DNA from 4 places in the Brevibacterium limosum genome. Region 4 is predicted to be linked to each of the others. Evidence: riboswitches for the same ligand, from Rfam matches in the RefSeq annotation. Region 4 holds a riboswitch; each other region holds the start of a gene.

The links. A riboswitch is a leader RNA that binds a small molecule or an ion and turns the genes downstream of it on or off. The one in region 4 is predicted to bind thiamine pyrophosphate.
Region 1: it holds a riboswitch for thiamine pyrophosphate, as region 4 does, so the genes downstream of both, GUY37_RS13770 (ECF transporter S component) here and GUY37_RS04885 (hydroxyethylthiazole kinase) in region 4, are expected to answer to the same signal.
Region 2: it holds a riboswitch for thiamine pyrophosphate, as region 4 does, so the genes downstream of both, GUY37_RS15190 (TenA family protein) here and GUY37_RS04885 (hydroxyethylthiazole kinase) in region 4, are expected to answer to the same signal.
Region 3: it holds a riboswitch for thiamine pyrophosphate, as region 4 does, so the genes downstream of both, thiO (glycine oxidase ThiO) here and GUY37_RS04885 (hydroxyethylthiazole kinase) in region 4, are expected to answer to the same signal.

The regions. Positions count from the first base shown of each region.
Region 1 is NZ_CP050154.1:3,031,801-3,037,135, reverse strand. It holds gene GUY37_RS13775 (ABC transporter ATP-binding protein) at 1-617, opposite strand, end outside; gene GUY37_RS13770 (ECF transporter S component) at 617-1,243, opposite strand; TPP riboswitch at 1,266-1,374, opposite strand; gene GUY37_RS13765 (universal stress protein) at 1,470-2,381, opposite strand; gene GUY37_RS13760 (DUF4916 domain-containing protein) at 2,540-3,079, opposite strand; gene GUY37_RS13755 (MmgE/PrpD family protein) at 3,274-4,770, shown strand; gene prpB (methylisocitrate lyase) at 4,770-5,335, shown strand, end outside.
Region 2 is NZ_CP050154.1:3,348,631-3,353,965, forward strand. It holds gene GUY37_RS15170 (MFS transporter) at 1-964, shown strand, start outside; gene GUY37_RS15175 (VOC family protein) at 1,006-1,368, opposite strand; gene GUY37_RS15180 (ATP-grasp domain-containing protein) at 1,562-2,593, shown strand; gene GUY37_RS15185 (nucleoside/nucleotide kinase family protein) at 2,590-3,267, shown strand; TPP riboswitch at 3,310-3,416, shown strand; gene GUY37_RS15190 (TenA family protein) at 3,411-4,103, shown strand; gene GUY37_RS15195 (IS110 family RNA-guided transposase) at 4,455-5,335, opposite strand, start outside.
Region 3 is NZ_CP050154.1:2,479,163-2,484,497, forward strand. It holds gene GUY37_RS11150 (ketopantoate reductase family protein) at 1-74, opposite strand, end outside; gene thiE (thiamine phosphate synthase) at 71-757, opposite strand; TPP riboswitch at 769-872, shown strand; gene thiO (glycine oxidase ThiO) at 862-2,019, shown strand; gene thiS (sulfur carrier protein ThiS) at 2,016-2,273, shown strand; gene GUY37_RS11170 (thiazole synthase) at 2,275-3,042, shown strand; gene GUY37_RS11175 (ThiF family adenylyltransferase) at 3,039-4,268, shown strand; gene GUY37_RS11180 (SRPBCC family protein) at 4,281-4,793, opposite strand; gene GUY37_RS11185 (mismatch-specific DNA-glycosylase) at 4,817-5,335, shown strand, end outside.
Region 4 is NZ_CP050154.1:1,087,835-1,093,169, reverse strand. It holds gene GUY37_RS04900 (TenA family protein) at 1-608, opposite strand, end outside; gene thiD (bifunctional hydroxymethylpyrimidine kinase/phosphomethylpyrimidine kinase) at 717-1,586, opposite strand; gene thiE (thiamine phosphate synthase) at 1,583-2,317, opposite strand; gene GUY37_RS04885 (hydroxyethylthiazole kinase) at 2,314-3,228, opposite strand; TPP riboswitch at 3,216-3,349, opposite strand; gene GUY37_RS04880 (DUF3800 domain-containing protein) at 3,613-4,506, shown strand; gene GUY37_RS04875 (winged helix-turn-helix transcriptional regulator) at 4,540-4,860, opposite strand; gene GUY37_RS04870 (SRPBCC family protein) at 4,847-5,335, shown strand, end outside.

The sequences.
Region 1 (5,335 bases), 1.9 Mb from region 4:
ACGTGGTCGATCCACAGCTCCACCCGGTGTTCGACGACGAGCATGGTCGCCGCGGACTCGGCTTGCACGGTGAGCACGGCATCGCGGACCTCGGCCGCCGAGGCGGGATCGATATTGGCGGTGGGTTCGTCGAGGACGATGACGTCCGGGGCCATCGCATGGATGCCGGCCAGTGCCAGCCGCTGCTTCTGCCCACCGGACAGCGCAGCACTCGGATGCTCCAGGGGCAGATCGAGTCCCAAGGCACGCAGAGATCTGGGGACCCGGGCCTCGATGACCGTCGCCGGGAGCCCGAGGTTCTCCATTCCGAACGCCACATCGTCGCCGATGCGGGAGAAGATCACCTGCGAATCGGGATCTTGGAGGACCAGCCCGGTGCTGCCTCGGCGAGGATCCGGTGCCTCGCCGCCGACGAGGAGCTCACCCGTGGCCTCACCGGACTCCTCGGGCAGGACACCGGCGACAGCATGGAGGAACGTCGATTTCCCGACCCCGGAGGCACCGAGCAGCAGCACCTTCTCACCGGCGGCGATCTGAAGATCGAGCGGTCCGATCGCCGGCTCGTCACGGTCGGTGTGCGTCCATGAGAAGCCTGCGGCGGTGATCGGCAGCGCCATCAGCGCAGACGTCCGGAGGCGAAGGAGCTCAGCGCCCCGGTGGCCGCGATCGCCCGGTAGGCGAACCATGCGCCGATTCCGGAGATGACGAGACCGGAGACGATCGCGCACACGGCGTAGATCGCCTGGAAGCCGAACAGCCATTCGGCGTTGTACATGATGTTCTCGCTCACGGCCATGAACGCGGCCGCGACCATTCCCGACGTCGCAGTCACCCACAGGGTGAAGCGTCTGTAGCCGAAGGCGGCGAAGACGAGTTCGGCGCCGAGGCCCTGCAGCAGTCCCGAGAGCAGCACGGTCGCTCCGAAGTGCGAACCGAGGACGGCCTCGACGATGGCGGCGATGAGTTCGCACAGGAGTGCGGCACCGGGTTTGCGGATGATCGCACCGGCCAGCGGACCGGCCAGCACCCAGAGGCCGGCGATGAGGCCGATCGAGGGTGGGAAAGCCTGGAACGCGAGCTCGAAGACCTTCCAGCTCAGGGCCAACACCCAGAACACGAGCCCGACGGCGATGCCGAGCACAGCGGTGGTGACATAGTCGACCACCCGCCACTGCTTGGATTTCGGCGCCGCGGTGAAGGCGCGAGCGGTGGGGACGGTTTTCGGTGTGGTGGTATTCGGCATTTCGCCTCCTCTGATCAAGGAGGGGTGAAGAGTCTCGACTTCCTTCGGCGGTGCTAACCGCATCAGGTTCGAGGGTCTGCAGCTTCTTCTGCACTCTCAGCGCCCCTGACGGCGCTCCCCTGTCGTAGCCACCACTGTACAACAGAGGAGCGCGGCGGCGGCCGCGACCGGTTCACTTCCCGTGCCCCTGCTCGTCGACGGGTCTCGAACGACCGGACGCTGCTGATCAGACCACCATGACCGGGCCCTCGGCGTGGTTGAGGACGCCGCGTGAGACGGATCCCAGCAGAGCGCTGCGGATCCGTCCGCGCCCGCGAGTGCCCATCACAGTCAGCTGTGCGCGTGAGGTGATCTCGACCAGCGTCTCGGTGGGGTCGCCGACCGGCACCGAGGTGGTCACCGTCAGATCCGGGAACTGCTCGGACAGCGTTCCGGCCTCCTTCTCCAGCCCTTCGGTCAGCTGCTTCTGCCGACGTGTGGTGACCTCGGAGCTGAGTTCCAGGTCGGGGTACCAGTAGAGCCATTCCTCGCCGGCCGGCAGCACTGCGACGAGTTCGAGTTCCGCCCCGCGCACAGCGGCCTCGGCGGCAGCCGTGAACATGGCGACCCGACCGGTGTCCGAACCGTCGACGGCGACGACCACCGGAGCCTTGTCTGCGGATTCCGAGGTCGACCGTTCGGGGACGACGATCGTCGGGCAGTTCGCATGGGCCGGCAGAGCCGTGGATACGGATCCGAGGACGCGGCCCATGAAGCCGCCGCGCCCGCGGGCACCGACGATGACGACCTCGGCGTCGGCGCTGAGCGTGACGAGCGCACCGGCGGAATTGCCGGGTGCTGTGCGGAAGGACGTCTCACCGGAGTAGTCGCCCAGGAGTTCGACCGCCTCGGCGAGTGTCTTCTCTGCTTCCCTCTTCGCCTTGTCATCCTCGGGTTCGCTGGGGATGGAGGCCATATTCGGATAGATCATCGTCGGCAGCTCATAGGCGGTGACGACGGTGAGAACGGTTCTGCGGCGTTCGGCCTCGACGGCGCCGTAACGGACAGCCCGGGCGGCGAGTTCGGAGCCGTCGAAGCCGACGAGGACGCCGAGTTCGAGGTTCAGGCCGGATTCGGACGAACTGGATTGAGCAGACATCTCGCACCTCTCGATCGGGGCCTGTCCAACCCAGACGCCGACGACGGCCCCGACTGGCGGTATCGTCTGCGTCGCTTTCAGTCTACCAACAGAGTTCTACGCTATGTAGAAAAACGTGTGCGGCGAGAATCTTCGTCTCACCGGCAAGGGCCCGGACCTCAGACGCGGAAGCCCAGGTGAGCCAGGGCGATGCGCAGGATATGGTCCTGACCGTAGCAGAGCTCGCCGACGATGTCGGGACGCAGAGTCTCCTCGGGAGTCAGCCAATCGAGGCTGAGCGCATCGGCACGCGGAGTGCATTCGCCGCGGACCTCGAGGACGAAGCACATGGCGATCGCATGCTGGCGCGGATCATGGAGCAGGGCCGAACCTTCGGTGGGGAAGTATTCGGCGATGTGGAACGGGCTGATCGCAGGCGGAATGACCGGCAGTGCCATCGGGCCGAGGTCGTTCTCGGCGTGACGCATCAGCGAGGTGCGGATGGTCTCGTGGAAGCGGATCCGCCCACCCACGAGCTCTCGTCCGAGGGTGCCGTCCTCGAGGCTGCGCAGCAGCAGGCCGATGCGCTCGACATTGCCGCTCTCGCCCACCCGCACGGGGATGGCGTTGACATAGGGGATCGGCATGCGTCTGCGCAGGCGTGCGTACTCTGCGTCGTCGAACCAGTTCTCATCGAAGTCCAGTGCAGTTCGGGTCATGACCCAATATTCCCATAACCTCTCTCGCGGCAGAAGAGTCCGGAGCCCCTGTTGGTGAACCAGGACACGTATCGGGTAAAGTATCTTGATGTCGAGATAAATTTCCGACCGGCAGAGATCTGCCAAGTGACGTGGCCTACAGTTGTGTCAGCACTATGTGACCATTTCCGGTCAAGGACTATGAAGGGGTATCCATGATCAATCATGAAGTCCGTACCTACAAGAGCTCAGAGAACCTGGCTCGTGAGGATCAGCTCGCATGGAAGATCGCCGAGGTCGCATCCGACCCGACCTCCGTGGACGCGGAGGTCACTGAGATGGTCATCAACCGCGTCATCGACAACGCTGCCGTCGCTGCGGCATCCGTGCGCCGGTCCGCTCCGACCCACGCTCGTGAGCAGGCCCAGACCCACCCGTTCAATCCCGGTGCCAACATCTTCGGCCTGCCGGTGAGCGACCGCTTCTCCCCGGAATGGGCCGCTTGGGCCAACGGTGTGGCCGTGCGCGAACTCGATTTCCACGACACGTTCCTCGCCGCCGAATACTCGCATCCCGGTGACAACATCCCGGCCGTGCTCGCCGTCGCACAGCACAAGGGCATCGGCGGAAAGGACCTCATCAACGGTGTGGCCACCGGCTACGAGATCCAGGTCGACCTCGTCAAGGGAATGTGCCTGCACGAGCACAAGATCGACCACGTCGCCCACCTCGGCCCCTCGGCCGCAGCCGGCATCGGTGCGCTGCTCCACCTGCCCACCGAGATCACCTTCCAGGCCGTCCAGCAGGCTCTGCACGTGACCACCGCGACCCGTCAGTCGCGCAAGGGTGAGATCTCGTCGTGGAAGGCCCACGCTCCGGCTTTCGCCGGCAAGATGGCCGTCGAATCCGTCGACCGTGCGATGCGCGGCGAGGGTGCACCGAACCCGATCTACGAAGGTGAGGACGGCTTCATCGCCTGGATACTCTCCGGCCCCGAGGCCCGCTACACCATCCCGCTGCCGGGCAAGGGCGAAGCGAAGCGCGCGATCCTCGACACCTACACCAAGGAGCACTCGGCCGAGTACCAGGCCCAGGCGCTCATCGACCTCGCCCGCAAGCTCGGCGGACAGATCGAGGACCTGTCGAAGATCAGACGCATCGTCATCCACACCTCGCACCACACCCACTACGTCATCGGCACCGGTGCGAACGATCCGCAGAAGATGGATCCGGGGGCCAGCCGTGAGACCCTCGATCACTCGATCATGTACATCTTCGCCGTGGCCATGCAGGATCAGGGCTGGCACCACGAGCACTCCTATGCTCCCGAGCGTGCCGGCCGTCCCGACACCGTCGAGCTGTGGCACAAGATCGAGACCACCGAGGATCCCGAGTGGACCCGTCGCTACCACTCGATCGACCCGAACGAAAAGGCCTTCGGCGGACGTGTGGAGATCGAATTCGAGGACGGCTCGACGCTGACCGACGAAATCGCCGTCGCCGACGCTCACCCCTTCGGCGCGCGTCCCTTCGCCCGTGCGAACTACATCGAGAAGTTCAAGACCCTGGCCGAGGGCATCGTCTCCGACTCGGAGCAGGCTCGCTTCATCGACCTGGCCGAGAACCTCGAGAGCCTCGATGCCGAGGGCGTGGGCGAACTCAGCTTCACAGTCGACGGGCTCGAGCACAGCGGATCGAAGGGCATCTTCTGATGCTCGGCGCACAGGCAACCCCCGCCGAGCGCCGCGCCAAGTTCCGCGAGCTGCTCGCAGGCGATGAGATCGCCGCGTTCCCCGGGGCCATCAACCCGATCAACGCCCAGATCATCGAGCAGATCGGATTCGAGGGCGTCTACATCTCCGGCGGAGCGTTCTCCGCGGCCATGGGCCTGCCCGACATCGGGCTGACCACGCTGACCGAGGTGGCCGACCACGGACGCAATATCGCCCGGGTGACGAACCTGCCGACCTTCATCGACGCCGACACCGGTTGGGGCGAGGCCATGAATGTGGCCCGCACCGTCCAGGAGTTCGAGGACGCCGGAATCTCGGGCATGCACCTGGAAGACCAGGTCAATCCGAAGCGCTGCGGCCACCTCGACGGCAAGGAGGTCGTCACCGCGGCCGAGATGTCCAAGCGCATCAAGGCAGCCGTCAAGGGGCGCCGGGACGAGAACTTCGTCATCTGCGCCCGCACCGACTCCCGCGCCGGGGAAGGCCTCGACGCCGCCATCGACCGGGCGAAGGCCTACGCCGATGCAGGTGCGGACATGATCTT
Region 2 (5,335 bases), 2.0 Mb from region 4:
ACCGGATCGGCGGCGCGGGTTCCTCGGCAGCCTGCTCGAGGTCGGCACCTTCACCGGATATGTCCTCGGGGCCTTGTTCGCGACGATCGTCCAGACCGTCTCGACTCCCGAATTCCTCGAGTCGTGGGGCTGGCGGATCCCCTTCTTCATCGCCCTTCCTCTCGGCTTCATCGGCGTCTACCTCCGGACGAGACTCGCGGACACCCCGGCCTACAAGGAGATGGAGCGGCTCTCCGAACAGGAGGAGCAGAAGAACCACGTCAAGGGAGAGTTCAAGGAGATCTTCAAGCTGTGGCCGAATCTGCTGGCCTGCTGCGGTCTCGTGTTGGCCTGGAACGTCACGAACTACATGCTCACGTCGTTCATCCCGCTCTATTTCCCGATGGTTGAGGACATCCAAGGCAGCGGCGGCGTCTCCGAGCTGACCTCGCAGATCCTGCAGATCATCGTCATGGCCTGCTGCCTGGCCGTCATTCCGGTCATCGGCAAGGTCTCGGACAGGGTCGGTCGCAAGGCCGTCGTGCGATCCGGCGCCATCTCACTCATCGTCCTGTCGTTCCCGTCTCTCTGGCTCGTCCGCGGGCACAGCGACATCGTCGTCTTCCTCGGCCTGCTCATCATGGGACTCAGTCTCATCTGCTTCAGTGCGACGATGCCCTCGACCCTGCCGTCGCTGTTCCCGACGATGGTGCGCGCCGGAGCCCTGGCGATCGCGTTCAATCTTTCGATCTCGCTGTTCGGCGGCACGACCTCGGTGGTGATGACCTCACTCATCAACGCAACCGGATTCCTCATGTGGCCGGCGGTCTACCTCATGGCGGCCGGCGTCATCGGACTCGTCGCCATCCACTTCGTGCCGGAGAGCAACCGCCGCCCGCTGTGGGGATCGACCCCGTCTGCGGCGTCACGGGAGGAGGCGGAGGATCTCGCCGAGGAGCTCAGCAGCAGAGCCGGACCCACCTGAGGCACGAATTCTGCTTCAGGCGCCGGTGGGCTCCTCGGGTGTCAGGACCTGCACAGGCAGAACGGGTGACCGGCCGGGTCGAGGAAGACGCGGAACGTCTCGCCCGGCTGCTCGGGGGCTTTGCCCGCACCGATCTCAAGCACGGACTTCTCCGCGACATCGAGGTCGTCGACGATGACATCGAGGTGCATCTGCTGGGGGTGAGCCTGCCCGGGCCAGCTGGGCGCGTGATAGTCCTCGACCTGCTGGATGCAGATCGGCGGCCAGGAATCGGAGGTGACTGCCGCCCAGGTGCCGTCCTCGTCGACCGCGACCGTCCAGTCGAGAAGCTTTCCGTAGAACTCCGCGAGCTCGGCGGCGTCGGGAGCATCGAGCACGACAACGGGCTGCTTTGCTATAGCCATGCCCCGAGTCTACGCCGCGGCACGGACATGTCGAGGGCCCCGGCGGCGGCGGGCCCGAGCAGTGGACGATCTGCTCGAGAGGCAACGGCAATCGCGCCAGGGACCCTGTTCGCGAAACGATGACGTGGCGTAGGATTGTTGAGCAGATCCGCCGGGCGAGCGATCGCGCCGGCACCCCAAGCGAAGGTGCGCGATGAGTTCTCACACTCTGCCTGTCGGCGACACTCCGGCGGTGTACATCATCCACGACAATCCGGAATGGATCGCCCCATTCACCGAGGCGCTCGATCGCCTCGGCGTCCCTCATATCGAGTGGCTGTTGCCCGAGACCACGATCGATCTTGCCGCCGAACCTCCACAGGGGCTGTTCTGGTCACGGCTGTCGGCGTCGGCGCACACTCGAACCGATCGGCATGTGAAGGAGTACGGACGCGCGGTTCTCGACTGGCTCGCCGCCGCTGGGCGCCGGGTCCTCAACGGTCGCGACGTCTACGAGCTCGAGGTGAGCAAGATCCGTCAGCATCGCGAGCTGGCCGGCCGCGGCTTCGACGTGCCGCGCACCGCGGCCGCATTCGGACCGCAGGCGCTCGTCGAGGCCGCGGGGACCTTCGCTCCCCCGTTCATCACGAAGCACAATCAGGGCGGGAAGGGACTCGGTGTCCGCCGCTTCGACTCCCATTCGGAGCTTTCCGACGCGGCTGCAGATTTCGCACCCTGCGGAGCGAATGCACCGATCGACGGCATCACCCTCATCCAAGAGTATGTGCAGCCAGCGCTGCCATTCATCACCCGCGCCGAGTTCATCGGCGGCCGTTTCCACTATGCGGTGCGCGTCGACGTCTCCGGCGGTTCCTTCGAACTGTGCCCGGCCGATGCCTGCGAGATCCCCCGGGCCGACGCATCGATCGGTTCCGCTGCCACTCCGGTCAGCCGGTTCTCCCGCCGGGACGACATCACCGCCGAGACACCGCTGATCGCTCACCTCGAGACGCTGCTGGTCGATCTCGGTGTCGCGATCGCCGGCATCGAGTTCATCGAAACTCTCGACGGTCGCCAGGTCGTCTACGACATCAACACGAACACGAACTACAACCCGACCGTCGAAACGGCCGAACAGCTGGCAGGTCGGCGGCCGGCCGCCGACCGGATCGCCGATTTCATCGCCGACACCCTCGCCGAGGTGGCCCCACCGTCCGCGTCGCTCGCCGGGTCCGCACCCCGGTGAGCACCCGCATCCGGGTACTCACGGATCTGCTGACTGGGCTGCGCGCTGTCGGGCCCGGGCGGCGTGCTCTTGTGGCTCTCGACGGGGTCGACGGGGCCGGGAAGTCGACGATCGCCCGGGAACTCGTCGGTCTCGCGGAAGAGGGTTCGGGAGGTACCGGCACTGCGGCGGTTCGTCCGGTCGCCACAGCTGGCATCGACGGGTTCCACCACGCGCGGGCGGTTCGCTGCGCCCGCGGCAAGGGGCCGGAGACCTTTTACCGGGATTCCTACGACTACAGCGCATTCGTCGAGTCGGTCGTCGAACCCTTTCGCAGGGGTGAAGCGATCGTTGCTGCGGTGTGGGACGTCGACGCGGACCGGCCGATCGAGCCGGAACCTCGGATCCTGCCCAGCGACTGTGTCCTCCTCGTCGAAGGGATCTTCCTCCACCGTCCCGAGCTGCGCAGTCTCTGGGATGCGAGCGTGTGGGTCGATGTGCCGTTCGAGGTCTCGGTTCCTCGCGGCAATGAGCGGTTTCCCGGACGCTTCGATGCCGACCCCGAGGATGAGTCGAATCACCGATATGTCGGCGGCCAGCGCCTCTACTTCGCCGAGGCGACCCCGCGGGAGCAGGCGACGTGGGTGCTCGACAACCGCGACCTCGACCGGCCGACCTTGACCGGTCGGCCCTGACTCGTTCGATCTGACAACAGTTCTTGTCAGAGTGATTGGGTCGAGGGGCTGCAGGGGAGCGCCGAAGGAGCCGGCGCTGAGAGTGCACACGCAGACCCTTTGAACCTGATCCGGTGAGCACCGGCGGAGGGAGTGGAAGAGCAATGACCACCACAGACATCAACACGACGATCACCGTGGCCGCCGACGGAGCGGTGTCGGCACTGATGAGGTCGACGAGCAGACAATGGGCGGAGGCCATCGACCACCGATTCGTCCGCGAACTCTTCGCCGGCACCGTCGACGACGCGGTCATGCGTGACTATCTGGTGCAGGACTATCAGTTCTTCGAGTCGTTCCTGTCCATGCTCGGTGCCTGCGTCGCCCATGTCGATGAGCTCGATGCGAAGCTGCGGTTCGCCCGGCAGCTGGGGATGCTCGCCGCCGATGAGGACACGTACTTCGTCGATTCCTTCGCCCAGCTGGGAGTGCGTCCCGATGAGTATCTCGACCCTGAGCTCACGGCGCCCACGGCGGGGTTCCGGGATCTCATGGACGAGTCCGTCGCCTCGGCGTCGTACCCGCAGCTGCTGATCGTCCTCGTCGTCGCCGAATGGCTCTACCTCGACTGGGCCGAATCCCAAGAGTCAAGACCGCCGCGCCAGGTGCACCGAGGATGGATCGACCTCCACCGAGGCGACACCTTCCACGGGTGGGTGCAGTTCCTCGTCGACGAACTCGAACGCGTGTTCCCGACAGACGACGACCAGGGCTCAGACGCCGAGACCCTGGGTCGCACCTGGCACCAGGCCGTCGACCTCGAATGCGCCTTCTTCGACAACGTGTACGAAAACTGAGCCGCCCGGGCCTGCACACCGCAGCTGCCCAGCCCGCTGACCTGATATGTGGATTTACTTGTCAAGGGGCAGAATAATGTTTTCCCGGATCGGTTTCCGCTGGCGTCCAGGATGGTAAGAGTGCCACCGCGGTCAGGGGCGAGGTTCAGACGCGTCGTTGTCGACAAGCATTGTCAGCCTGATATTCGGGGGTTGGTTACCCCATGACGATTATTCGAACCGGAGCATCCCGTTGTCTAGAATCGAGCGTCACCGCACCTTCTGGCGGGGTTGCCCATAGGTCAAACTCGGATCAGCTCCTGATGCTGCCTCGAACCGTCGCCCCTGCCGCGGGGCACGATCATCGTGAACTTACCCCATCTGGGCCTCCTGCCCCTCGGGGCCAGTCACGTTCATCTGTAAGGGTGCGGCCACCGACCAGCACCACCCTGCAAGCTCTCGGGCAACTGCGGTGTTCGCCTTGACCCGACGCTTCTTCCGAGCATCGAAGTTCGCCCATACCCGGTGCAATCGTTGATTGCCCTCGATCGCACGAACTCGGGTCGCAGCATCGACTTTGTCGAACTGTCGCAACAGGCGCGCCCCGGGTCGCGAGTACGGGCGGGCGTGTGACCACGCGGCCTCGATGAGCAGCTTCCTCGCATACGTGTTCCCGGCCTTCGTGATCGCTCCCTGCGACCGCGACTGCCCACTCGAGTGCTCCGACGGGGTCAGACCCAGATACGACCCGATCGTGGCCCCGGTGAATCGCGTCCAGTCGCCGATCTCGACCGCCAGCCCGAACCCAGTCGTGATTGAGATTCCTCGAAAACACATCAGAGCATCGATGATCGGTGTTTCCTCGGCTTCGGCGACCAGATCGGCAATCGTCGCATCGAGACGTCTGACATGGGCCATCAGCAAAGTCTCGGTCTCGAGCTCCGCAGACAACGCTTGCTGCGATGCGGCTGGCTCGAGTCGTTGTCGAGCCAACCAGTCGTGATGAACCTGAGTCCACTTCGTGTCCTTGGGATACCGCAACGCGTGACGGAGGATCATCGCGTTGATCCGCTGCCGGGCATGCGTCAGATCGAGCACAGCGCGTTGCCTGGCCCGGGAGACATCCCGGAGTCCTTCCTGACCGATCGGCGGGACGCGGACCGCGGTGATCTCACCCAACGACAGCATCCTCGCCAACCCCAGGGCATCACGCTGATCGGTCTTGACGCGGTCTCCCGGGGCCCGCAGCAGTT
Region 3 (5,335 bases), 1.4 Mb from region 4:
GCCCCGGCGATGAGGATCGACAGGTCGGCACCTCCACCGGGTGCCGTGGTTGCGCTGTCAGCTGCTTCGGTCATCTCAGATCCTCCTTGAGCTCCCGAGCGGCCGCCGCGGGATCCTCTGCCGAGGTTATCGCACGGACGACGACGGCACGGTTCGCGCCCGCCTGCCGGATCGCATCCAACCTCTCCGCCGCTGAGATCCCGCCGATGGCGAACCACGGTGTGGCCGCCGCGGCGGCGGCGGTGGCGGTCAGCAGTTCCGTCCCCACGGAGGTACGGCCGGGTTTCGTCGGGGTCTCCCATACCGGGCCGACACAGAAATAGTCGGTCTCGGGGTCGGCCTCGGCGACGAGCGCCTGGCCGAGGGTATGTGTGGAGCGGCCGAGGATGACGTCGGGGCCGAGCACGGCTCTGGCTTGAGCACTGGTGAGGTCGCCCTGCCCGACGTGGAAGACATCGGCGTCGGTGAGGAGCGCGACATCGGCACGGTCGTTGACGGAGAAGAGCTTGCCGTGCCGGGCAGCGGCGTCCTTGAGGATCTCCAGTGCTGTGATCTCGGCGCGGGCCTCGAGGCTCTTGTCCCTCAGTTGGATGATGTCGACTCCCCCGGAATAGGCGGCGTCGAGGAACTCGGCGAGGTCGCCTTGAACGGTCCTGGCATCGGTGCACAGGTAAAGCTTCGCCTCTGCCAGTCGGGCCTCCCGCCAGGCTCTCTTCGAATGTCGCGCTGCGGTGCGCGGTGGCATCTGTGTGGTCATGGTCATAGAGTAGAGGAGTTCGCGGGAGCCTCCCAACGAGGCTGAGAGGGCGTAAGAGCCGACCGTCAGACCTGATGCGGATCATGCCGCCGGAGGGAGAAGCTGTGAGGGTCATCGTCATCGGCGCCGGAATCATCGGCCTGTCCACGGCCTGGTATCTGCGCCGTCTCGGCGCCGAAGCCACCATCATCGACCCCGCCCCTGCCCAGGGGGCGAGCCATGCCGCCGCGGGGATGCTCGCTCCCGCCGCGGAGGTGGTGTGGGGGCAGAGTCCCCTGTATCCGCTGATGCGGGCCTCGGCGAAGATGTATCCGGATTTCGCCGCCGAGGTGGCGAGCGCCGCCGGAGCCGATCTCGGCTTCACGGATGCCGGAACCCTGGTGTGCGCCGGTGACCGCGCCGATCTGCAGGCGCTGAGGGAGCTGCGCGACGCGCAGTCGCGGTCCGGTTTCGCAACCGAGCTGGTCACCGGCAGCGCTGCTCGCCGGATCGAGCCGTCGCTGGCGCCTGCCGTGGCCGGTGCCGTGCACATTCCCGGTGATTGGTCGATCGACCCCCGTCGGGTCTCGGCCGCTCTGCTGTCTGCCCTGTCGGCTGACGCGGTGTCGCTCGTTCGGCAGCGGGTGACCGAGCTGCTCAAGGACGGCGATGCGACTGTGGGTGTCCGACTGGCCGATGGCCGCCGGATGGAGGCCGATCAGGTGATCGTCTGCGCAGGCATTGCCGTGACTGAGATCGCGGGTTCACCGGAACTGCCGATCCGAGAGGTTTGGGGTGATGTTCTGCGGCTGCGCGCCCCTGCCGAGGTGGCTCCCCTGCTGACGCGCGTCATCCGCGGACTGGTCAACGGTCGCTCCGTCTACCTGGTGCCTCGTCCCGACGGAGAGATCGTGCTCGGCGCCAGTTCCCGTGAAGACGGGCTCTCCGGCACCCCTGCCGGAGCCATCCACCGACTGCTCGCTGACGGGCAGCGACTGGTCCCCGGCATCCTCGATGCGGAGATCACCGACATCACCACCCGCGCCCGGCCCGGGTCCCCCGATGACCTGCCGATGATCGGGCGCATCGATTCCGGCTGTGTCGTGAGCACCGGGTATTTCCGACACGGGATCCTCTTGGCCCCGCTCGGCGGCAGGCTCGGAGCCGAACTCGCCGTGGATGCCGCTTCCGACTGGCCACCTGACGGGACGCTCCAGTCCGTGTGCCCACAGCGCTTCACCACAGCAGACACCACCACTCACTCAGCGAGGAGCTTTTCATGACCGATCGCGATCACGCACCGACCATCGTCCTCAACGGCGAACACCATGAGCTGTCGAGCGCCACCTCGGCGCTCGACCTCATCGCCGACGTCACCGGACGGGAGCTGAACCCCGATGGGACACCTGCCGACGGCGGACGTCTGGGCATCGCTCTGGCCGTCGACGGTGACGTCATTCGGCGCGGAGCCTGGTCCGATTTCACCCTGGCCGACGGGCACACCGTCGACATCGTCACCGCAGTGCAGGGAGGCTGAGATGACCTGGACGATCGATGACGTGGAGCTGTCGTCCCGCCTGGTGATGGGCACGGGTGGGGCGAGTTCCCTGAGCATTCTCGAAGACGCCCTGCTGGCCTCGGGAACCGAGCTGACCACGGTGGCGATGCGCCGTTTCGACGCCGAGTCCCGAGACTCGGTATTCAGCATGCTGCAGCGCTTGGGGATTCGGGTCCTGCCGAACACAGCCGGCTGCTACACGGCCCGGGACGCCGTGCTCACAGCCCGCCTGGCCCGAGAGGCACTGGAGACGAATTGGGTGAAACTCGAGGTCATCGCCGATGAGGACACCCTGCTGCCGGATCCCATCGAGCTCTTCGCCGCCGCCGAGGAGCTCGTCCTCGACGGATTCACGGTCTTCGCCTACACGAACGACGATCCGGCTCTGGCCAAACGCCTGGAGGACGCCGGGGTGGCTGTGGTGATGCCGGCCGGCGCGCCGATCGGCAGCGGACTGGGCATCCTCAACCCGCACAACATCGAAACCATCGTCTCCCGTGCACAGGTGCCGATCATCCTCGACGCCGGTGTCGGCACCGCCTCGGATGCGGCCTTGGCGATGGAACTCGGGTGCACCGCGGTGCTCCTGGCCTCTGCCGTCACCCGCGCCCACGACGCTCACGCCATGGCCCGGGCAATGGCCCTGGCCGTGGAAGCCGGACACCTGGCGGGCGCGGCAGGGAGGATTCCGAAACGACCGTTGGCATTGGCATCGTCGCCGTTCGACGGAATGGTCGCAGCACAATGACCGCCGTGTCCACGACGACTCCCGCTGCCCAGGTGTCGCTGCCTCCGCTCGTCGACCCGGTGGAGGCTCTGTCCCGGGAGGAGCTGGAACGCTACTCCCGGCATCTGAGTCTGCCGGGATTCGGACTCGAGGGTCAACGACGTCTGCGGGCCGCCTCGGTGCTGGTCATCGGGGCGGGCGGGCTCGGGGCCCCGGTGCTGGGCTATCTGGCGGCCGCCGGGATCGGGTCGATCACGATCATCGACGATGATGTGGTGGAGGCCTCGAATCTGCAGCGCCAGATCATCCACCGGGATGCCGATGTGGGCCGGGCGAAGGCCGAATCCGCGGCCGCGGCACTGAGACGGCTCGATCCCGGTCTCGCTGTCCGCCCGATCGTGGGCCGGGTGAGCCCGGAGAACGCGCTCGACCTCTTCACCGCCCACGATGTCGTCCTCGACGGTGCGGACAACTTCGCGACCAGGTACCTGTCCAATGATGCCGCAGAACTCACCGGCACCCCCTTGGTATGGGGCACGATCTTCCGGTTCGCCGGTCAGGTGAGCACCTTCGTCCCCGGTCACGGACCGATGCTGCGCGACCTGTTCCCGGACATCCCGGAACCCGATTCGGTGCCCAACTGTGCCGAGGGAGGTGTGCTCGGGGTACTGTGCGGAACCGTGGGGTCGGCGATGGCGACCGAGGCGATCAAGCTCATCTGCGGAATCGGTGCACCCTTCATCGGTCGACTGCTGCGCTATGAGGCGCTGTCCGGGGAGTATTCGACACTGCGGTTCTCCCCCGATCCCGACCGTGCCGCGGTCACCGATCTCACCGAGGTGGCTGCCGCCTGTGCCGCGGATCCGGACGGTGGTGAGGCGACCCGCTCCTCGGTGGACGAGATCGACGTCGCCGAATTTCGGTCCTGTCGAACCGATGTGGTCGTCGTCGATGTGCGGGAGGACTGGGAACGGGAACTGGCGGCGATCCCCGGTTCGGTGCATCTGCCTCTGGACGGTATCCGAGACGGTGGCTGGGAGGCACTCACAGCGGCGCTCAGGGATAGTGCCGTGCGTCCGGAGTCGGCGGTCGATATCGTCATCCACTGCAAGTCCGGGGCTCGGTCAGCCGAAGCCGTCGGGATCCTGTCCGGTTCGGTGCCGAACGGCGTCCGCCTGCGCTCGCTCGCCGGCGGCATCGATGCGTGGTCGGCCGCCGATCGACTGCAGTCAGCTCGAACGGACTAGAGACCGGTGAGGTCAGGAGCCCGACCGGTCTGCCAGCATGGTTCTGAGCCCCCGTTCGCCGGCTCTCATCACGGCACCGTGCATGAGTCCGGACAGCGGTCGCATCGCCCTGACGATCATTCTGGTCGTCGTCACGCACCACAGTGAATCGATTTCCGTCGTACCTCGGACGTCGGTCAGGGTCCACAGGCCCTCGCCGCGCAGATCACCATCCGAACGGAACCGGATGAGGCGGGGAGCATCGGCCTCATCGACCTCGATGGCGAAACGCAGAGACCACCCGATCGGGGCATGGACCAGGAGATGGGCTCGACTGCCGGGAGTCACTGCGGTTGCGCCGGCCGGGTCAGCATGCGCGGGGCCCGTCTCTTCGCCCGCGGTCAGGCCCGGCCACCACTGCGACCACTCGTCGACCCGTTCCAGAACCGCCCATACCGATTCGATTCCGGCGTCGACGATCCACCGGTCGTCGAAATGGAACGGTGCGGACTCTCCGGCCTGTGGGGTCACATGCGCGTGGCTCATGATACGACGGTAGTGTGAAGGATGTGAGTGAGGACAATTTCGTCAGCAACCGCCGGCCTTCCCCCTTGGGCGGCCGCAAACCGACCAGGGATGACCTTGCGGCGTTCGCCACGGACGATCCGAATGCGATCGACGATATCCTGCCGACCGACTCCTCCGGACTGAAGATGCTCATCGTCGGCATCAACCCGGGGCTGTGGACGGCCGCGGTCAATGCCCCGTTTGCGCGTCCCGGCAATCGTTTCTGGGCGTCGCTGCACCAGGCGGGTCTCACCGATCATCAGGTCGATGCCTCGCGCGGACTCGAACCTGCCGATGAACAGCAGCTGCTCAACCGTGGAATCGGTTTGACCAACCTCATCGGGCGAGCGACTGTCCGCGCCGACGAACTCTCCCGGCAGGAGCTGCATGAAGGTGCGGCACACCTCATCGAGCGTCTTGCCGACATTCGACCGCGTGCGGTGGCGATCGCCGGGATCACTGCCTTCCGCACCGGCTACCGGCTGCCGAAAGCTCCCCTCGGTCGGCAGGACACATCGCTG
Region 4 (5,335 bases):
GGGGCCTTCGCGAGTTCCTGTTCGAGGATCTGCACGGCGTGGCGGGTCGATTCGTCGAAGTCCGGTGAGTCATAGGTCTGCACCCAGGTGCGGTAGGGGTGGTCCTCGGCCATCTGGCCGGCCTGCTCGACGAGGACCTTGCCCATATGTGCGTAGACCCAGAAGCAGGGCAGGACTCCGGCGACGCCTTCACCATAGGATCGGCTGGAGGCCGTGGCGACGAGGAAGGATACATATCCCAGAGTCGTCGGGGAGGCCTTGAATCGGGCGCCTTCCGCGGTGAGCTCCTCCAGCGCCGAGGCGAGTCGGGCGTCGGCGAGCAGCTCCGCGTGCATTTCCTCTTCGACGGTGATCGCCTCGGCGGCGGATCCGGCCCAGAACCGGGATTCCTCGCGGTCGACGGTCTTCGCGGCCAGGAATGACATGGCCTTGGCGTACCCGTTGAGGTACAGGCTGTCCTGTGAGATGTAGTTGACGAACGCCTTCGGATCGAGGCTGCCATCGGCGAGCTGGGAGAGGAACGGCAGGGCTTCGATCTGCTTGACGATGGGGCGGACCCGGTCCCACAGCTGGGTGGTCAGCGGGCCCGCGGTGTAGTTGACGGTCATGGGAACTCCTTTGTGCTTGACGTGGTGATTCGTGTGACGTAGCGGTGCTGGTGGCGCGGGTCGGGGCCGGTCACGCAGGCTGGGGCTGGTCAGATGGATCGGTGCTGGTCACGCGGGCTGGCCGCGGACGATGTCGACCTGGTGGTCGACGGGTCCGTGCGCGCCCTCCGGATCCAGGCTCAGCTGCCAGTCCGCCGCCGAGTTCAGTGCGCGCGCAAGAAAGTCGAGCGCATTGCCGACAGCCTCGCCGAGGAGGTCGGGCCCGATCGCTGCGCGTTCGCGGCCGAGGACGGCCACCTCGGCGGTGATCGCGGCCGAGAGGGTGCACCCGGTTCCGTGCGTGTTCGGAGTCGTCACGCGGGGGTGGCTGAACTCGCGGACCTGGCCGTCGGCGGTGGCGAGGATGTCGATGACCTCGTCGGCGCTGCCGTGCCCGCCCTTGAGGAGGACCGCGCCGGGACCGCGCTCGAGCAGACGTAGCGCCTGGTCACGCATGGCCTCCGCCGTCTGTGCCTCTGGTTCGTCATCACCGATGAGCAGGGCCGCCTCGGGGAGGTTGGGGGTGATGAGGTCGGCGACGGGCAGCAGGTGGGTGCGCACGGCATCGACGGCATCGGCAGCCAGGAGGCGGTGGCCGGAGGTCGCGATCATCACCGGGTCGACGGTGAAGAAACCGAGCTGGCCTTCCGCGGCGCGGGCGACGACGAGGTCGACGAGTTCGCGGCTGCCGAGCATCCCCGACTTCGCCGCATCGACGGGCAGGTCGTCGAGCACGGAGTCGAACTGATCGGCGACGAAATCGACGTCGATCGGGTAGACGTGGGACACCCCGTGGGTGTTCTGGGCGACGAGGGCGGTGATGACGGTCGTGCCCATGGTCTTACGCGCAGTGAAGGTCTTGAGGTCGGCGTGGATTCCGGCACCCCCGGAGGGGTCGGTGCCGGCGATGGACAAGGTGATCGGCGGCCGGGTGATCACTGGATGCCTCCGGTGTATGCGGCGAGCAGTTCCTCCGCCGCGGTCTTCGGATCGTCGGCCATGCAGATCGCCGAGACCACACAGATGCCGAGCAGCCCTCGTCCCTGCAGGTCAGGGGCTCGGTCGGCGCTGATGCCGCCGATAGCAACAGCGGGGATTCCGGCTTCTGCCACCAATTCGCCGAGGCGGTCCGGTCCGATTCCGTCCGGTGCGTTGGCTTTCGTGGAGGTGTCATAGACCGGGCCGATGCCGACGAGGTCGACGACGTCGGTGTCGCGGGCGGCGGCGAATTCTTCGCTGTTCGCGGCCGAGAGACCGATCAGCGGTGCCTCGCCCAACGTGGCGCGCACCTCGGCGACGGTGGCATCAGTTTGGCCGACGTGGATGTGCACGGTCTCGCCTTCGTCGATGAGGCGACGGGCCACTTCGACGCGGTCGTTGAGGACGACGGGGACCGTGCGGTCGGTGTCGCGAGTGGCGGCGTCGACGGCGGCGATGACCTGGCGGGTGAGCGAGTAGAAGTCCCCGTCGTCGATGTCCTTGTCGCGGACCTGGACGATGCCCACTCCCCCGGCGACGGCGGCCTGCACGGTCTCGGCGACGGTGCGGCCGGCCGCCTCGCACTGGGCGGAGTCGGTGACCAGGTAGAGGCGCGTGTCGATTCTGGCGAAGCGGTCGTGGGAGTCGGTCTGGTGCGCGCTGTCAGCGGTGTGCGCGGATCCGGCGGTCATGCCTGGGTGCCTTCGCTGGCGACGAGCGTGTCGAGGCTGACCCTGGCCTGTGCGAGCCGGTCGCCGTCGACGGCGTGGAGCGCGTCGAGGAAGTTCACGGAGTAGCTGCCCGGACCCTTCGCTCCGTCGGCGGCGATTTCACCGGCGACCGCGAAGTGGGCGTGGGCGGCGACCACGGCTTCGAACCTCGCCGAGGCGGACCCACCGTTCGCGGACTCTTCCGCCGAGTCCACGGCTGAGGCGTCGGCGCCGGGATCGGCCAGGCCGCTGCGCGCTGCGGCCAGGTAGGCGACGGTGACGGCGCCGAGCGAGCAGCCGGTGCCGATGACCAGCGGCATGAACTCGTGGCCGCCTGAGATGCGGGCGACATGGTCGATGCCGTCGACGTGGGAGACGACGGCGTCGGTGGGTCCGGAGACGGCGACGATCGCGCCTGTGTCTCGGGCCAGCTTCGCGGCGGCGGGAAGGACGGCATCGACTTCATCGGTGGAGTCGACTCCGCGTCCGCCGAGGCCGACTCCGGCGAGCGCTGCGATCTCGGAGGCGTTGGCGCGGATGGCGGTGGGGTGATCGGCGGCGGCGCGACGGATGCGGGAGGTGCGGAAGTCGACGGCACCGACGCTGACGGGATCGAGAGCCCAGGGCTTGCCGGCGGCGTTCGCGACGCCGATGGCGGCATCGGCGGCGAGCAGCTGGTGGTTCGATGCGGTTCCGAAGTTGACGAGGACTCCGCTGGCGATCCCGGCGAACTGCCCGGCATCGGCCTCGTGATCGAGCATCGCCGGGGACGCGCCGACGGCCAGGAGCACATTGGCGCTGAACTGCTGCACGACGGTGTTCGTGATGCATTGGATGAGTGGATTGCTTGCGCGCAGTCGCGCATTCGCAGAACGCAGGTCGAAGTCAACCATGACGATCCCTTCGCTAGTATGGCCCAGATCAGGTTCGATGGGTGTTCTCTCAGCCTCGGTGTCCTCCGTGCGCATCATCTTGGTGCGAACGGATCCTCATGAGGCACCCCATGTCATTGGCTCCGACTGTATCAGTCCGACCGAGGCACGGCGACTCCTCCGATGTCGAAAGTACAACAACGGATGATGAGCACCGAATACGCTCTTCCATCACGGTTGCCGCTGCTCCCCCACGCCACAGCTATTGCGGGGAAATCTGCGCTGTGAGAACATTGAGGTGGTAGCGAGGAGATCACCTCCTAGAGCGCCAAGTCGCAAACCCACGTCTCTGACGTGGGTTTCTGCGTTGGGTCTCATGTCAGAGCCGCTGGGTAGGGTTTGGCCATGTTGCTCGCCTATATCGATGAGATCGGTGAACCCGGCCCTTACGTCGCCAAGGACCACCCAAAATTCAACACCAATCCCGTCTTCGGCTACGCAGGTTTCGTCATTCCCGAAAGCTCGGCTCGGAGATTCGGACAGATCTTCACTTCAGAGAAGCGACGTGTCTTTGCCAGCGAACTTCGGGACGTAGAGAACCCGGGCCGCTGGGAACGCAAGGGATCAGATATCTTCACCCCAGACGCTTGGCGAAGCTACAGTGAACAGATCCGTGTCTTTCGCGGGCTGATCAACAGGCTCGCAGAACTAAGTGGACAAGTCTTCTACTATGCCGAACAGAAGGAAGTCGGCACCAGGAAGCAAGTGCGGCTCTCCGATGTGCAACGCGAAGGTTCAGCTATGCGAGAGTCGGTCAACCGCCTCTGTCGTCACGCTGACAACTGCGGCGAAAACTTGCTGATGCTGATGGACCAGATCAATGAGAAGCAGCGGGCCGAAAGAGCAGCCACGATTTACGCACACATATTCTCACGTGCCCAAGAATTTCGGGAAATGAATGCTGCTATTGAGCCGCCCATGCACATCGACAGTGCACTCAGCTCCAATATTCAGTTTGCCGATTGGATAGCAGCATCCGTCAGTCGTGCCATCGACTACCAACTCGAACGCGGATCAAAGTACGGCTGGATACCTCAGGCCCTCGGCAGTCACATGCATCATCGCATTACATACGAATCTAAGCTTCGCCTCTGGCAGAGTTCGCTGGGCGATCTGAACAACTTCGATGTCTTCAAAGCCGAAAGACCTTATCTGGATCGACTGAGCGCTGGTTCTATGAGCCCAGAAGATCTCGCAAAACTACAAAAGATCAAGCACGCGTCCGTCAGACGAAACTAGCCCAAGCTCAGTTTTGAAGTCCGATGCGATGCCTTACTTCCGCCGGTGCGCCCATTTCTCGTCGGGCATTCCCGGCCCCTTGGAGACCGTGACGATGTCAGGCTGCTGACCACAGGAGTCACAGCGTGTCGAGCTGTGCACTTCACCTGCGCAGTCATTGTGCCGGTAGATGATCGGCCTCCCGTTCGGCGCCTCCCAGCGATCGCCCCAGTCGGTGAACGCGATGAGTACGCCTTTCAGGTCATGCCCTTTATCGGTGAGCAGATACTCGACTCCGGAAGGACTTGGTTGCCGAGTCATGACTCCGGCCTCGACGAAGCCATCGAGCCGTTTGGTGAGGATGTTGGTCGCCACTCCCAAACCCACTCATCCTCCCGACACCAAGCCATCATCGGACTTCACCTTCAACTATGAGGTGACGCAATCACCACAAGCCGTCTTCGATGCGGTAACGAATGTGCGCGGCTGGTGGTCGCAGCGCATCGACGGGGCGACCGACCGCCTCGGCGAGTTCGTCTATACGGTTCCGCAGATCCACACGACCCGCGCCGAGGTCACCGAGTTGGTTCCCTCGGAACGGGTCGTGTGGAGAATCCTGGACAATCAGTTCGGAACCTCGCCGGACGACGTCGATGAGTGGGCGGGGACGAGCGTGCGTTTCGAGATCGAACCCACGGACTCTGGTACTCGACTGTCCTTCACCCACGAGGGCCTGACCCCGGCGCTGGCCTGCTATGACGGCTGCGCGCGAGGGTGGACACGCCATGCCCACGACAGCTTGCACCAGCTCATCACCACAGGAGTGGGCAACCCGATCACTCCAGTCGTC